DNA from 4 places in the Mesorhizobium sp. WSM4817 genome. Region 3 is predicted to be linked to each of the others. Evidence: predicted binding sites of a transcription regulator. Region 3 holds the regulator's gene; each other region holds the start of a gene.
What was found. The regulator PhoB, encoded in region 3, activates phosphate uptake and scavenging genes when phosphate is short. The targets are predictions, from matches to a motif close to TGTCATNNANCTGTCAT.
Positions count from the first base shown of each region.

Region 1: a site for PhoB is predicted at 1,902-1,918, ahead of AC0L2K_RS13305 (RNA degradosome polyphosphate kinase). Genes of this name have one in related genera too.
Region 2: a site for PhoB is predicted at 1,684-1,700, ahead of olsB (l-ornithine N(alpha)-acyltransferase). Genes of this name have one in related genera too.
Region 4: a site for PhoB is predicted at 2,263-2,279, ahead of ppk2 (polyphosphate kinase 2). Genes of this name have one in related genera too.

Region 1 is NZ_JBVVQQ010000007.1:246,860-251,107, forward strand. Features, by position in the region: gene AC0L2K_RS13290 (TIGR02117 family protein) at 1-37, shown strand, start outside; gene AC0L2K_RS13295 (FAD-dependent monooxygenase) at 275-1,501, opposite strand; gene AC0L2K_RS13300 (zinc-finger domain-containing protein) at 1,517-1,762, opposite strand; gene AC0L2K_RS13305 (RNA degradosome polyphosphate kinase) at 2,081-4,248, shown strand, end outside.
Region 2 is NZ_JBVVQQ010000013.1:92,070-96,317, reverse strand. Features, by position in the region: gene AC0L2K_RS18900 (trimeric intracellular cation channel family protein) at 12-644, shown strand; gene olsB (l-ornithine N(alpha)-acyltransferase) at 745-1,632, opposite strand; gene AC0L2K_RS18890 (ATP-binding protein) at 1,798-4,086, opposite strand.
Region 3 is NZ_JBVVQQ010000018.1:135,556-139,803, reverse strand. Features, by position in the region: gene xylF (D-xylose ABC transporter substrate-binding protein) at 1-352, opposite strand, end outside; gene AC0L2K_RS23370 (ROK family protein) at 617-1,864, shown strand; gene phoB (phosphate regulon transcriptional regulator PhoB) at 2,131-2,820, opposite strand; gene phoU (phosphate signaling complex protein PhoU) at 2,837-3,544, opposite strand; gene pstB (phosphate ABC transporter ATP-binding protein PstB) at 3,580-4,248, opposite strand, start outside.
Region 4 is NZ_JBVVQQ010000010.1:49,323-53,570, reverse strand. Features, by position in the region: gene AC0L2K_RS15600 (dihydrofolate reductase family protein) at 394-1,038, shown strand; gene ppk2 (polyphosphate kinase 2) at 1,255-2,175, opposite strand; gene AC0L2K_RS15590 (aldo/keto reductase) at 2,431-3,474, shown strand; gene AC0L2K_RS15585 (glycosyl transferase family 90) at 3,509-3,841, opposite strand; gene AC0L2K_RS15580 (hypothetical protein) at 3,777-4,248, opposite strand, start outside.

The sequences.
Region 1 (4,248 bases), on a different contig from region 3:
GGCCTCACTCGACCTGTCGATGCGGATTTATAATTGATGCTCCGGGTAATCAGCGCCTCATTCCGGCGCGCCCCTCTGTCCTGCCGGACATCTCCCCCACAAAGGAGGCACAAGGAGGGAGATATTCAATTTCGGCGCCGCGCTTCATCCTGCAACGTTGGAGATTGGCAAAATCCGAGGTGACGGCCGATCTCCCCCCAAGTGGGGGAGATGCCAAGTTTTTGGCAAAGACGGCAGGACAGAGGGGGCGCTGTCCCGCCAACCGGTCGAGCTTTCATCGCCGATCGCCATCCGGCGGCCGCCAGCCATAGAGCCAGTCGAGATCGGCCGCGAGCTTTTCCGGCGAGCGCCACTTCAGGAACAGGTTGCGCGCGACGGCCACCGGCCCCGTTGCATGCCAGGCGAGCCGGTTGACGGCACCGCGGCGGGAGACCTTGGCGATGCGCGGGCGGCGCATCTTCTCCCAGGCGGCAAGCGCGCCCCACGGATCGGCGGGCGCGGCAGCCACAAAGCCGGCAAGGGTTGCGGCATCCTCGATCGCCATCGCCGCCCCCTGCGCCGCGAACGGCGTCATTGCATGCGCCGCATCACCGATCAGCGCGATGCCGGCGGGCGTCGTCCATGGCTGTGCCTGGTCGACCGTATGGATCGGCCACGCGGTCCACGGGCCGGCGTCCTCGGCAAGCCGGGCCAGCGCTGCCGCCGTGCCACGCATGGCGCCGAGGAGGATATTGGGGTCGGCGTGGCCCGACCAGCGCTCGGCGATGATCTCGCCCCTGGTGAAGGCAGCCAGGTTGAACGCCGTGCCGTTGCTGACCGGATAGGCGACGAGGTGGAAGCCGGGATGCAGGAAGGTGGTCACGCAATTGGCGGCGCCGACCGCCGCAAGGGCTTCTCCTGCGACACTGTCTGCACTGATCGTAGCGCGCCAGGCAAGCTCGCCCGAAAACCGGCTTTTGGCCGCAAACCCGCCAAAAGCCCGGATCGCCGACCAGACGCCGTCGGCGCCGATCAGCAGAAAGCCGCCGGCTTCGACTGTCTTGCCGGCAATCTCGACTGTTGCCGTGGCATGGCGCGGTCCTGTGGCGATGTCGCCGACGCGCGCGCCGGTGACGAGACTGATGTCCGGCCGTTCGGCAAGGCGCGCCATCAGTGCATCTTGCAGGTCAGCCCGATGAGCGACGAGATAAGGCGCCTGCCAGCGCCTTTCGGCCGCTTCGCCAAGCGGCACCCGCGCCAGCTCACGTAGCGTGGCGGCGTCCTTGAGCACGACCGCCTCCGGCCGCACCGTCGCCGGCAACAGCCGGTCGAGCACGCCGAACTGGCGAAGGATGCGCGTCGCGTTGGGTGAGAGCTGGATGCCGGCACCGGCCGCTTCGAGGCGCGGCGCCTGTTCGAACAGCCGCACCAGATAGCCGCGCTCGGAAAACGCCAGTGCCGCGGTCAGTCCGGCGACGCCGGCTCCGGCGATAACGACCTGCCGGGACCGGGTGTCGTCCATCGGATGGCGTGCGCGTCAGGCGGCCTGGTGGATATAGAGGCATCCGGCAGGCTGTGTTTCCGTCGCCTTCAGCTTTGGCGAATAGCGAAAAAACGTCGAGCAATAGGGGCAGACCTTTTCATTGTCGTCGCCCATGTCGAGAAACACATGCGGATGGTCGAAGGGCGGGTTAGCGCCGGTGCACATGAATTCCTTGACGCCGATGTCGATTGCCGGATAGCCCGCATCGTTTTGGAAATGGGGAATGGAACCGCCTGCCATCGTCGTCTCCTATATTTGCCGCATGACCCCGGATCATGTGCAAAATCAAAATTCCACCGCGCCCTTTGCGCGTCCAAAGGACGCGCCGCGCTGTACCTGGATTGCATCTGGATCATAAGCAGTCTCTTTGCAAGATCGATGAAATCAAACTGTCGTAAAAGCCTGTCACAGGATAAGCTAAGCCGGTTAAGGCATGGCCCCGAAACCGAATTCGGTTTTGCTGGGGATCATGCGTAGCTTAAGTGGTGGGAGCGTCCTTTTGCGCGTCCGCAACGACGCGCGACGCTGTGGCCAGCGGGTGCGAAACGAGCAGGAACCATGAACGAACTAAAGCCGGTGCAGAGCGAATTCACCACTGTCGAGGTGGCGAGCCCAGAGGGCGGCAATCCGGACCGCTTCGTCAACCGCGAGTTTTCCTGGCTGCAATTCAACCGCCGCGTCCTCGAAGAATCGCTGAACGCCAACCATCCGCTGCTCGAGCGGGTCCGCTTCCTGTCGATTTCGGCCGCCAATCTCGACGAGTTCTTCATGGTCCGTGTCGCCGGCCTCGCCGGCCAGGTTCGCGAAGGCATCACGCTGAAGAGCGCGGACGGCCGCACCCCCGAACAACAGCTGGAACAATTGCTGCGCGAGGTCGAGCGCCTGCAGGAGGACCAGCAGAACAGCCTATCCGCTCTGATACTGCTGCTCGACAAGGAAGGCATCGAGAGCATCAGCCGCGATGGGCTGACCAAGGACGAGAAGACCTGGCTCGAGGATCATTTCCAGGAGCAGGTGTTTCCGGTGCTCACACCGCTGTCGATCGACCCGGCGCATCCGTTCCCGTTCATTCCCAATCTCGGCTTCTCGATGGCGCTGCAACTGCGCCAACGCAGGAATGGCGAGGAGATGAGCGCGCTGTTGCGTCTGCCGGTGGCGCTGAAGCGCTTCATCCGCTTGCCTGACCGCAAGCATCATGTCCGCTTCATTCCGCTGGAAGAAGCGGTCGGCCTCTATATCGGCAAGCTGTTCCCCGGCTACGAGGTCAAGGGCTCCGGTACGTTCCGCATCATCCGCGACAGTGACATCGAGGTCGAGGAGGAGTCCGAGGATCTCGTGCGCCTGTTCGAGACGGCGCTGAAACGGCGTCGTCGCGGCTCGGTCATCCGCATCGAATTCGACAAGCTGATGCCGGCCGAACTGCGCGAGTTCGTCGCCGGCGAGCTTGGCGTCTCGTCGAGCCGGATCAGCGTGCTCACCGGTCCGCTGGCGCTCAGCCAGATTTCCGAGATCGTCGCCATCGCCCGCGACGATCTCAAATTCAAGCCTTACAATCCGCGCTTTCCCGAACGCATCCGCGAGCACGGCGGCGACTGTTTCGCCGCCATCCGCGAGAAGGACATCATCGTTCATCACCCCTACGAATCCTTCGACGTGGTGGTGCAGTTCCTGCGCCAGGCGATGGCCGATCCGGAAGTGGTGGCGATCAAGCAGACGCTCTATCGCACCTCGAACGACAGCCCGATCGTGCGCGCTTTGGTCGACGCGGCGGAGGCCGGCAAGTCGGTGACCGCGCTGGTCGAGCTCAAGGCGCGTTTCGACGAGGAAGCCAACATCCGCTGGGCGCGCGACCTCGAGCGCGCCGGCGTTCAGGTCGTGTTCGGCTTCCTCGAACTGAAGACCCACGCGAAAATGTCGCTGGTGGTGCGGCGCGAGGACGGCAAGCTGCGCAACTATGTGCATCTCGGCACCGGCAACTACCATCCGGTCACCGCGCGCATCTACACCGACTTGTCCTTCTTCACCACCGCTCCGACAATCGCCCGCGATGTCGCTCAGCTGTTCAATTTTATCACCGGCTACGCCGAGCCGACCGAGGAGATGCGGCTGGCCATCTCGCCGTTCACGCTGCGCAAGCGCATCCTCAAGCACATTTCGGACGAGATTGGCCATGCGCTGGAGGGCAGGCCGGCCCGCATCTGGATGAAGATGAATTCGCTGGTCGACCCGATCATCATCGACGCGCTCTATGACGCCAGCCGCGCCGGCGTCGAGATCGATCTCGTCGTGCGCGGCATCTGCTGCCTGAGGCCCCAAGTGCCGGGCCTGTCGGAAAACATAAGGGTCAAGTCGATCGTCGGCCGCTTCCTCGAACACAGCCGAATCTATTGTTTCGGCAACGGCCATGGACTGCCGTCGGACGGGGCGATCGTCTACATCTCATCGGCCGATTTGATGCCGCGCAATCTCGACCGCCGCGTCGAAACCATGGTGCCGATCACCAATCCAACGGTGCATGAACAAGTCCTCGGTCAGATCATGCTGGGCAACATCATGGACAACCAGCAAAGTTTCGACGTATTGGCTGACGGAACCTCCCGGCGCGCCACGCTCGAGGAGGGCGAGGAACCGTTCAACGCGCAGGAATATTTCATGACCAATCCGAGCCTCTCCGGACGCGGCGATGCGCTGAAATCGCATGCGCCCAAGCGCATCGCGCAGTTCAA
Region 2 (4,248 bases), on a different contig from region 3:
CCGCTATGCCCTTGAACCCGATCGAGCTTCTCGACTATGCCGGTGTCGCCGTCTTCGCGGCGACCGGTGCGCTGGCCGCTTCGCGCAAGCAGCTCGACATCATCGGCTTTCTGTTCCTGGCCAGCGTCACCGGCATCGGCGGTGGCACGTTTCGTGACGTCATCCTCAATCTGCCGGTCTTCTGGGTTACCAACTCTGGCTATGTGCTGATCTGCGCGGTGGTGGCGATGCTTGTCTTTTTCGGGGCGCACCGTCTCGAATCCCGCTGGAAATTACTGCTCTGGCTCGACGCCGTCGGCCTCGCCGCGTTTTCCGTGATGGGTGCCGCCAAGGGCCTGGCCATCACCGGCTCGCCGGTCGTGTCCGTTGTTACCGGCGTGCTCACCGCCACGTTCGGCGGGATCTTGCGCGACCTGCTGGCCGGTGAGGCTTCGGTGCTCTTGAGACCAGAAATCTATGTCACCGCCGCCCTTGCGGGCGCCATCCTGTTTACAACAGGCGATCTCGCCGGACTGCCGCCGCTCGCCTCGGGCCTGGTGGGCTTCATAGCCGCTTTCTGCGTGCGTGGCGGCGCGCTTAAGTTCGGCTGGGCCTTTCCGTCCTACAAGAGCCGGCCCGGCCGGCGGCCGGAAGATATTCCGTGAAATGAGGGCGAGTAGCGAATAGGGACAACGATCCGCAGCGAATTGGCGGAACTCCCGCTACTCGCTACTCGCTACTCCCTATTCGCTACTCATTGGAATCTCATGCGGCGAAGCGCTGGGCTTCCCCGCCATAATAGCTGACGTAGCGGGCGCCGATCTCCTTGACCGGCATCACCACGAACACGTCGACCGTCGAGAATTCGCGGTCGATGACGCAGCCGTCGCCGATGCGCGCGCCGACGCGCAGATAGCCCTTGACCAGCGGTGGCATCGCCGCGATCGCGGCCTTGGCGTTGACCGCCTCGATCGGCATCAAATCCATGGAACAGTAGCGGCCGGCGACGGCGCGCACGTCCCAGGCCGAATTCGTCCGGCAGTGATGGGCGAGATAGGTCAGCGCTTCGGCGTGTGCCGCCGGCACGGTGCCGGGGAACGAGGCGCAACCGGTCATCACGCCGATCCCATAATGGTTGATATAGGCCCAGATACCTTGCCAGAGCGCCTCGATGGTGCGCTTCGAGCGGTATTCCGGCAAGACGCAGGAGCGGCCGAGCTCGAGGAAACGCTGGCCGGGATGGCGGGCGATAAGATTGGTCAGCTCAAACTCGCCCTCGGAATAGAAGCCGCCGGCCGCTGCCGCGATCTCCTGCCGCAACAGGCGGTAGGTGCCGACAATGCGGCGATGCTCGGGACCGGACAGCGAGGTGTCGAAGACGAGCAGATGATCACAGAGCGGATCAAAATGGTCGGCGTCGCGGCGGTCCTGCACCTGAAACAGGGTTTTCTTGGCGCCGAGCTCGTCATAGAACACCCGGTAGCGCACTTCCTGCGCGGCGGCGATCTCGGCCTCGTTGCGTGCGAGCCGCACTTCGAGGTTGCCGATACGGCCAAGCGCTTCGCCTTTTATGACAGCATCGACGTTGCGCCCGGTGAGCAAAGCACCCCTGGCGTTCGGCCGAGCGTCACATTCCGGCATAACTGTATGCACGAGTGATTCTCCTTCGAGCCATCCCTCTTGGCACGGGGATACGGCGTAGGTGCAACAGGATTGTGACAGTACCGTGATACGGCCCTGCCGGCAATACTTCGTCGGCTGGGCAACCCTTCAACCGGCTATGTTCTGCAGGTAAGCCAGGCAAGGATAGCCGGCGGATCAAGCGGCCACGTGACCCTCGACCGCATGGACAAGCGCGTCGGGGTCGAGCGGCTTGGTGACGAAGCCGCTGGCGCCATGGGCGAGCACTGCGTGGCGGGTCGTTTCCTGACTGTCCGCCGACAGCACCATGATCGGAACCGGCGACACGGCGGTTTCCTCCTCGTGCCGGCGGATGGCGGCGATCGCGTCCAGCCCGTCCATGACAGGCATGTGCAGGTCCATCAGCACCACGTCGAAGCGGCACTTGTGGTCGGTGCCGGTGATGGCCTCGACGGCGGCCTTGCCGTTGCCGACCAGTTTCACGCGATGCCCGGCCTTTAGCAGCGTGGCACGGGCAAGCATGGCGTTGATGTCGTTATCCTCGGCGATCAGCACGGACAGGCCCCGCCGCCGGCCGCCAATGGCGCGGGCGGTTGGTGCCCCGCGCTTTTCCGGCTGCGGCTGGGTGAGGGCAGGCACGCTGCTGGTCAAGAGCACGCGAAGCAACGTTTCGCCACGCACCGGCCTTGCCAGAAAGGTGGCGTAGCCGCTGGCGCGGAACTCGCCCAGCATGCCGCGGTCGGTTGGCGCGATCAGTGTGATCGCCTCGCAATCGGCAAAGCCGCTCTGGCGAAGGCGCTTGAGCAACCTGCCGTCGCCTTCCTCCATGGCCGCATCGACCAAAAGCGCGTCGCAGCCTTCGGCGAAGGACGCTGCCTGGGCGGCGGTGGTGGCCAGATCGACCTTGCCGCCATTGGCGCGGATGGTGCGGGCGATGGCGTCGGCCTCGATGGCATTCTTCGACAGGATCACGGCGCGCCGCCCTGACAGCGCATCCCGACGGCTCTGCGGCGGCTCGGTGGCCGATATTGCAGGGATTTCGAAGACGAATTCCGAACCCTGGCCGAGCTGGCTCGACACCGAGATCGTGCCGCCCATGGCGATCACCAGGCGCCTGGAGATGGCAAGACCGAGCCCGGCGCCGCCATGCGCGCGAGTCGACGTGCCGTCAGCCTGTTCGAATTCCTCGAAGATGCGCTCCAGGTCGTCCTCGTGCAGGCCGGGACCGGTGTCGGTGACGGTGAAGCATATGCGGTCGGTGGTTTCGGTGCGGGCACGAGCGATGCTCACCAACACGCCGCCGCTGTCGGTGAACTTGATGGCGTTGCCGATGAGGTTGAGCAGCACCTGCCTGACTCTTCCAGGATCGGCTGATATCATCTGCGGCACGTCGGGTTCGACATGGCAGCCAAGGCCGATGTTCTTGGCGAAGGCACGCGCCGCCAGGAGTTCTACGATGTTGTCGGCGATCTCGCGCACCGACATTGGCTGCGGTTCGGGATCGAAGCGGCCGGCCTCGATCTTGGAATAGTCGAGCAGGTCCTCGATCAGCGCCAGCAGCGCGCTGGCCGAGGTCGAGATGGCGCCGACATAGGTCCGTTGTTGCGGCGAGAGCCCGGTGTCCGCCAGCAGCTTGGCCATGCCCATGATGCCGTTCATCGGCGTGCGGATCTCGTGGCTGACGGTGGCGAGGAAGCGCGATTTGGCCTGGCTTGCATATTCGGCTCGCTCGCGGGCGGTGATCAGCGACGTTTCGGCGTGCTTGCGGGCGGTAATGTCGCGGGCGATGGCGCGATGCGAGACAGCACCGCTCTCCTTGTCGCGCACGGACAGTTCGATCCATGAGAACCAGCGCGGGCCGCTCGGTGTTCTAATGGCGACGTCGGTGGAGCTCAGGCATTCATGATCGGAAAAAGCGGCATCGGGAACGATGCCGACGTCGATGCCGAGGTCGGCCAGGGCCTTGCCGGCAAGGTCGCGCTGGTCGGCTCCGACAAGCTCGGCGAAAACCTTGTTGGCATAGACGATGTGGCCGTCACGGTCGCGATGGACGACGAGATCGCCAAGCGCGTCGATCAACCCGCGAAAGCGTTCCTCGCTCTCCTGCATCTCCCACACGCGGTCGGCCAGGCTCTCAACCTCGGCGCGGCTGCGCGCTGCGGTCTCGCCAAGCAGCGCAACCGTGCGGCGCGCCGTGCGCCTGGCACGCACATGCACGGCAAGGCCTGCCATGCCAGTCGACAAAAGCCCGACGGTGATGAAGATCGGCGCGCCGGTCAGATGCGACAGGCCCGCCAGCACGACGATGGCGACGAGCATCAGGAACGGCAGGCCTTCGCGATTGGCGGCGGGCAATTCAGGCGCCAGTGGCGGCGCCGCGATATGCTGCCGGCTTGGCGCCTCCGGGCCGATCCCGTCGACGTTTTCGGCGCTCTCTGTTTCTCTGATGCCGGATTCCGTGACCATGCGGAAACCCTTGCCAGACAGAGATTATGGAAAATTGCCGCGGATCGTTCGAATTTTAGCGGTCGCGCGGTTTTTGCCTCTCCGCTCCTGAAGCGCGTCGCGTTTGGCCGGCCTCATACGAGGCGCTTCACCGCTGCACACCCTGGGTCATACTTTTGCTCG
Region 3 (4,248 bases):
CGATCAGCCGGTCATAGCCGACGACCGGAATGCCTTCGTCCAGCGCCTTCTGCACCGCCGGACCGATGGCCGAGGCATCCTGCGCAAGGATAATCAGCGCGTTGGCGCCCTGCGAGATCAGGCTTTCGACGTCGGTCAGCTGCTTGCCGGGATTGGACTGTGCGTCAGCGGAGATATATTTATCGCCGGCGGCCTCGATCGCCGCCTTCATGGCGGCTTCGTCGGTCTTCCAACGCTCTTCCTGGAAGTTCGACCACGAAACGCCAATGACCTTGTCCTTGGCCTGCGCGGCCGACGCGAGCGTCAGCGACATGGCGACCCCCGCCAGAATGGCGGCTGCGAATCTCTTCATGATATTCCTCCCTGCGCCGCGTAGGGCGCGACCAACTGGCCCGAAGGCCGGCACAAAGGCTCTATTTTTTTCGAGCCTCGAAAAAATACTGGTCCAAGGCCGAAGCACTGTCAACACATTTCTGATGGATTTTGACGTCCTGTCGAGATTTTTTCGAGGCTCGGAATAAATAATGACAGCCCCTTTTGCTTCTGCCAGTATTTGTCCGACATACCGACGGCTTCCGATTCATGAGCGGCCGCGGCAATGAGGAGGAAACAAAAAATGTCGGTGGGAATCCGTCATGACGATCTGCGCCGGCGCAACCGGGCGATGGTGATTTCGGCCGTGCGCCGGGCAGGCCAGCCGTCGCGGACCGAGATCGCCGCGACCACCGGCCTCAGCCATTCGACCATATCGGCGATCTCTGCCGACCTGATCCAGGAAGGCATCCTGGCCGAGAGCAAGGCGAGCGAGACGGTTTCGCTGAAACGCGGCCGGCCGCAGGTCGGCCTCAGCCTCAATCCGCAAGCCGCTGCGGTGTTGGCCGTCGTGTTGTCGCTGAATTTCCTGTCGGTCGCCGTCATCGATTATGCCGGACAAGTGGTCGCCGAGGAACAGCGCCGGCTGGACACGCTGACCATGTCGCGTGACGCGCTGATCGACGAATGTGTCGCCATCGTCCGGCGCCGGCTCGAAGATCCCGACCTCGATGTCCAAAGCGTCGCCCGCATCGCGCTGGCGATCCAGGGCATCACCGATTCCCACGCGCGCGCCATGTTGTGGTCGCCGATCACGCCGCAGACGAACATCGCCTTCGCCGACATTCTGGAACGCGAGTTCGGCATCCCGGCCATCATGGAGAACGACTGCAACATGATGGCCGTGGCGCTGCGCTGGCGCCACCCGGATCGCTACCGCGACGATTTCATCGCCATCCTGCTCTCGCACGGCATCGGTATGGGGCTGGTGCTGAAGGGCGAGCTGTTCACCGGCACCCACTCCTCAGGCGGCGAATTCGGCCACATGATCCATCGGCCGGGCGGCGCGCTTTGCCGCTGCGGGCGGCGCGGCTGCGTCGAGGCTTATGCCGGCAACTACGCCATCTGGCGCAACGCAAGGCTGTTGAGCGAGAACGCCGAGCCGGTCGCCGATGTCAGCGACGCCGACATGCGGGCCTTGGCGGCCCGGGCGCGCGAGATGGACGGACCGGAGCGCGAAGCCTACCGCAAGGCCGGCGAGGCGCTCGGCTTCGGGCTCGGCAGCCTGTTTGCGCTGATCGATCCGGCGCCGGTGGCCATGGTCGGCGCCAGCGCTGCCGCCTTCGACCTGATCGAGCCGGCCCTGCGCGAGGCCATCGCCCAGACCGCCGGCGGCCAGCATTCGGGTTCGATTTCCTTCGACACCGAGCCGAACGAGCTGCCGCTGATACGCGAAGGCTGCGCCATGCGGGCGCTAAGCTTCGTCGATCAGGAGATTTTCGCGCCGAGCATCCAGGCACGAGCCGGCTCGGTCGGAAAGAACGTGGCTTGAAGGATTCCCGGGTCGCGACTTGGGGTGTGTTGAGATTCAGGTCAGGCCGAGTCGAGAATGGTGGGTTCCGAGAACCGGAGCGGAGCGTACTTTTGGGTACGTGAGCCCGCGCATGACCCCGAAATCGAGATCGATTTCGGAAAGGTCGTGCGCAAAATCAAAGTTCTACAGCGTCCTTTGCGTGCCCAACAGGGTGCGCGGCGCTGTAGGTAAGCGCAGGTATCAGCCGTTCGCAGGCCGGCATCACCTGAATATCAGCACATCCCCTAGTCTTCCCTGATCGCATAGCCCGCGCCGCGGATGGTGCGGATGACATCGGGCATGCGACCATTGTTGACCGCCTTGCGCAACCGGCCGACATGGACGTCCACCGTGCGCTCGTCGATGTAGATCGTCTCGCCCCAGACATTGTCGAGCAACTGGCTGCGCGAGAAGACCCGGCCCGGGTGGCGCATCATGAATTCGAGCAGCCGGAATTCGGTCGGCCCGAGCCGGATCTCGCTCTTCTTGCGATAGACCCTGTGCGATTCACGATCGAGCATGATGTCGCCGACCTTGAGCACGCTGGACAGCACTTCGGGCTTGGCGCGGCGCAGCAGCGCCTTGACCCTGGCCATGAATTCCGGTGTCGAGAACGGCTTGACCAGATAGTCGTCGGCTCCGGTCGAAAGGCCGCGCACCCGGTCGCTCTCCTCGCCGCGCGCGGTCAGCATGATGATCGGCAGCCGCTCGGTTTCGGGGCGCACCCGAAGGCGCCGGCAAAGCTCGATGCCGGAAACCGCCGGCACCATCCAGTCGAGCACCAAAAGATCGGGCACGTTTTCCTGCAGCCGGATTTCGGCCTCGTCGCCGCGCGTCACCACCTCGACCTGATAGCCTTCGGATTCAAGATTGTAACGGAGGAGGACGCCCAGCGGCTCTTCATCCTCCACCACCATGATGCGCGGCGCGATCATCGGCCGGTTACTCCTGTCATGTCGCCGGCGCCGACATCGTCGTTTCGTCGAGCTTCGGGCGGTCCGCCGGCAATTGCTGCCCGGTCACGACAAAGTAGGCGTTTTCGGCGATGTTGGTGACGTGATCGCCGATACGCTCGAGATTCTTGGCGCAGAACAGAAGGTGCGTGCACGCGGTGATGTTGCGCGGATCCTCCATCATGTAGGTCAGGAGCTCGCGAAAAACCGCCGTGTATTTCACGTCGATCTTCTGGTCGTCGGCGCGCAGTTCCTTCAACGCGCCGGCATCGCGCGACACATAGTGCTCGACCACGCCGCGCAGCTGCACAAGAACGAGGTCCGCCATCGCGTCGATACCGTGCGACAGATTACGCGGCGTCGCGCTCTGCCCGACTGCGCTGACCCGCTTGGCTATGTTCTTGGCCAGATCGCCGATGCGCTCGAGATCGCCCGCCATGCGGATTGCGCCAACCACGGCGCGCAGATCCTGCGCCATCGGCTGCCGCTTGGCGATCAGCGTGATGGCGCTGTCATCGAGTTCGCGCTGCCGCGCATCCATGATGGCGTCGTCCGAGACGACGCGCTGCGCCATCGCATTGTCCGACGCAAGCAGCGCGCGGATCGAGGCCGCTACCATTGCGGCGGCGAGCTCGTCCATGTCGCGGATCAGCCTGTCGATGTGCTCCAGTTCCTCGTCGAAAGATGCGACGGTGTGTTCACCCATGGTGCTGTCCTCGTGTTCGAAATTCGCCGGACCGCTCAGCCGAACCGGCCGGTGATGTAGTCCTGGGTGCGCTTGTCGTCGGGGTTGGTGAACATCTTGTCGGTCGCGCCCTCCTCGACCAGATACCCGAGATGGAACATCGCCGTGCGTTGCGACACGCGCGCCGCCTGCTGCATCGAATGGGTGACGATGACGATCGTATAATTCTGGCGCAGTTCGTCGATCAGTTCCTCGACGCGGGCGGTGGCGATTGGATCGAGCGCCGAACAGGGCTCGTCCATCAGGATCACTTCCGGCGACACGGCGATGGCGCGCGCAATGCACAGACGCTGCTGCTGTCCGCCGGACAGACCGGTTCCCGACTCGAGTAGGCGATCCTTGACCTCGTTAAACAGGCCGGCCTTCTTCAGGCTCGATTCGACGATGCCGTCCAACTCGGCCTTGGTCCTGGCCAGGCCGTGAATGCGCGGACCATAGGCGACGTTTTCGTAGATCGACTTCGGAAACGGGTTCGGCTTCTGGAATACCATGCCGACGCGAGCTCGCAGCTCGACGACATCGATTTTCGGATCGTAGACGTCCTCGCCGTCGAGCGTGATCTTGCCGCTCACCCGCGCGATATCGATGGTGTCGTTCATTCGGTTCAGGCAACGCAGGAACGTCGACTTGCCGCAGCCCGATGGCCCGATCAACGCCGTCACCTG
Region 4 (4,248 bases), on a different contig from region 3:
GTCCTTCGTCCAAGCGCGCCATGGCCGCCGCAGGGCAAGCGTTTCAGGTTTGCGCTGCCCCTCATTGCCCTGCCGGGCATTTCTCCCCGTATAGTGACGGGGAGAAAGACGCCTTCGCAGAGGATTTCGCCAATCTCCAACATTGCAGAAGGCGAGCCGAGGTTGCGGCCAGCCCCTTCGCCCCGTCACTATACGGGGAGAAGGTGCCGGCAGGCGGATGAGGGGCGGCACCGACATCGACAATTGCTTATTCCAACACGAGTCGAAGCTTCTTTTACTGAATCCCTAGCGGCCGCCGGCCACCTCCACTCCTAAAATACCGCTTGCAAAATGCAATCAGTCTGGCTAATAACAACTGCTTGCATTTCACAACTGGATTAGAGGGAGGTCCTCATGTCAAAGCTTCGCGTCAACGCTTTCACCGTATCTATCGACGGCTTCGGCGCCGGTCCCGACCAGGACCTGAAAGAGCCGCTGGGCGTCGGCGGGGAAGCCCTGCACACATGGATGTTCGGCACCCGAAGCTTCCGCAACATGTCCGGCGAAGAGGACGGGACCACGGATACCGACGACGCGTTCGTAACGCGCAGCTTCGAAAACATCGGCGCGTGGATCATGGGCCGCAACATGTTCGGACCGATCCGCGGCGCTTGGCCCGATGACACCTGGAAGGGCTGGTGGGGAGACAATCCGCCCTACCATGTGCCGGTTTTCGTACTCACCCACCATCCGCGGGAACCTATCGTCATGGAGGGCGGCACGACTTTCCATTTCGTGACCAACGGCATTCACTCGGCGCTGGAAAAGGCAAAAGCCGCGGCTGACGGCAAGGATGTCCGGCTCGGCGGCGGCGTCGCCACGATCCGGCAATATCTGAGGGAAAAGCTCATCGACGACATGCATCTGGCGATATCGCCGATGCTGCTCGGCTCAGGCGAGAACCTTTTTGCCGGCATTGACATGGTCAAACTCGGCTACCGCTGCAGCGAGCAGGTGGGCACGCCGAATGCCATGCATGTCACCATCGAGCGGGCGTGAGCCTGGTTAAGTTCCCCTTCTCCCCTTGTGGGAGAAGGTGGCCGAGCGAAGCTCGGTCGGATGAGGGGTGTTCCAGCTTGGCGCAGACCTACGTTCAAATCGGGCGCACAGCGCCAGGATCACCAGCGCCTCATTTCTTCCAACACCCCTCTTCCGTCTCGGCGCTGCGCGCCGATCCACCTTCTCCCACAAGGGGAGAAGGAAGAGGCGCGCTCCTCAATACTTCTCCGGAACATACAGCTCGCGCGGCAGCACCTGGCGCTCGTATTCTGGATTGAAGACGCGATCGGGCAGCGTGATCTCTTCGTGCGGCACTTCCTCATAAGGCATCTGCTTGAGGAGATGATCGATGCAATTCAGCCGCGCCCGCTTCTTGTCGTTGCCCTCGACGATGAACCAGGGGGCTTCGGGAATGTTGGTGCGGGCGAAGGTCTCTTCCTTGGCCTTGGTATACTGTTCCCAGCGCACGCGCGACTGCAGGTCCATCGGCGACAGCTTCCACTGCTTCATCGGATCATGGATGCGCATCTGAAAGCGCATCTGCTGCTCCTCGTCGGTGATGGAGAACCAGTATTTGACCACGGTGATGCCGGAGCGGACCAGCATGCGCTCGAACTCCGGCACGTCGCGAAAAAACTCCTCGACCTGGTCCGGCTCGGCGAAGCCCATCACACGTTCGACGCCGGACCGGTTATACCAGGAGCGGTCGAACAGCACGATCTCGCCGCCTGCCGGCAGATGCGGCACGTAGCGCTGAAAATACCATTGCGATTTCTCGCGCTCGGTCGGCGCCGGAAGTGCGACGACGCGGCAGATGCGCGGATTGAGCCGCTGGGTGATGCGCTTGATGACGCCCCCCTTGCCGGCCGAATCGCGGCCCTCGAAAACCACCACCAGCTTCTTCCTGGTGTAAGCCACCCAGGACTGCAGCTTGATCAATTCGGATTGCAGCGTGATCAGGTCGCGAAAATATTGCAGGCGATCCATCGAGGGCGGATGCGCGTTCTTGTAGATCTTGGCGATTTCCAGCGACAGCGCCGGTTCCGACATCTCCAGCTCGTAGTCCTCGTCGAGCGTGTCGGCGAGTTCCGCTTCCAGCCAGTCCCTGGCGGGAGAATTCTGTTTTGCTTCGGTCATTTATGCTGCTCCGCGTGCACGCCCGCGTCGGCCTCGGCCTGCCGGCCGAGATCGGACACCTTGAGCCGACTTGCATATAGGCCGGCAATGACGGTTTTATTGCAGCCGGCCCGCACGCCGGTCGCCCAACTCCGCGAGATGGGATCGATCAGCCTCCTGGCACACACGACAAGCGGCTCGAATTGTCCTACAAATGCCAGGTTTCCCCGAGCAACCTTCAAAACACTCTTTTCAACGCAATCGCGAGGATCTGACATGGAATACCGCACACTCGGCCGTTCCGGGCTGAAGGTTTCGACGCTGACCATGGGCACCATGACTTTTGGCGGCGCTGGCGCATTTTCGGCGGTCGGCAAGACCGATCTCGACGAGGCACGCCGGATGATCGACCTCTGCATCGATGTCGGCATCAATCTCATCGACACCGCCAATGTCTATTCGAACGGGCTTTCGGAAGAGATCATCGGCGAAGCGCTCGGCGGCAAACGCAAGGGCGATGTGCTGATCGCCTCCAAGGCGCGCATGCGGATCGGCGACGGTCCCAACGATGAGGGCCTGTCGCGCTATCATCTGATCCGAGAGTGCGAGAAGAGCCTGAAGCGCCTCAGGACCGACGTCATCGACATCTATTTCCTGCACGAATGGGACGGCACGACGCCGCTCGAAGAGACCATCGCCGCGCTCGACACGCTCGTCAGCCAGGGCAAGATCCGCTATGTCGGCTGCTCCAACTATTCCGGCTGGCAAGTGATGAAGGCGCTGGGGATCAGCGACCGCCAGCACCAGCCGCGCTTCGTCACCCAGCAAATCCACTACACGCTGGAAGCGCGCGAAGCCGAATATGAACTGCTGCCGATCTCGGTCGACCAGGGGCTTGGCGTGCTGGTATGGAGCCCGCTCGCCGGTGGACTGCTGTCCGGCAAATACCACCGCGACCAGGCCACCGCCCGCCAGATCAGCGGCTGGACCGAACCGCCGATCCGCGACGAGGACCGGCTGTGGCGGATCGTCGACGTGCTTGCCCATATCGGCGAGAACCATGGCGTTTCGGCGGCGCAGGTGGCGCTTGCCTGGCTGCTCGGCCGGCCCGCAGTCAGTTCGCTGGTGATCGGCGGACGGACCGAAGCGCAGTTCAAGGACAATATCGCCGCAGCCAGCCTGGTGCTGACCAGCGATGAGCGCGCACGCCTCGACGCTGTGAGCCGCCCGCCGGTTCTCTATCCCTATTGGCACCAGCAATTCACGGCAAAAGACCGGTTTGGTCCGGCCGATCTGGTTCTTGACCGGGAAGACATCTGACAACGATCCGGATCAGCTCGAAGTCGCCGCGGGCTTAGCCTGAAATAAAACGCCAGACATCGGGATCAGGCTCGATCTGGCCGCTGAGCACGAAATATTTGTAGAGCACGAGCAAGCAGATCGCCTGCTCGGCCCGCTCGTCGGCGAACTTGCGGCAATAGGCGTTGGCGGCGGCAACGATGCGTTCGGCCTCAGTCGGATGCCGTTCGAGATATTGCACCCGCTCGGCAAGATCCGTGAAATCGGGTTCGAGCGGCACATAGTGAACACCAGCCACGAGTTCGCTTTCGGCGAACCATGTCTCATATGTCGGTGGCATCAGGCACAGCGAATTCGAACTCATGACCCATTTCAAGTTGGTCGCCACATCGTTGCCTTCGAGCGAAATGATGTAGCGACAGCGCCGCTGCTGGGTCGATGCTCAGATAAGACTTGCGATATTCCGGCGCTGCCGTCGGTTTGGGCGTTCCGACATCGCAAAAGGGCAGATCGCGCGCAACCTCCAGAAGCAAGGTCCTTATCGGGTTGTTGAGCTCGCCGCGCCACACCGCAACCGGAAGCTTGTCCGCGAAGGCTACATCGTCGGCGGGCATGTGGAAGTGGCGGAACTTGTTGAGCTTGAACAGCACCCCGTTGCTGTTGTCGCCGGCGATCGGCCGATCCTTGACGATCGACGGCATCGCAGGCACGTCGACGACGTCGCCGAATTCGAGATCGATGCGCAAATCGGGATCGAAGTAGCGGGTAAATTCCTTCAGATCGTAGTAATACATG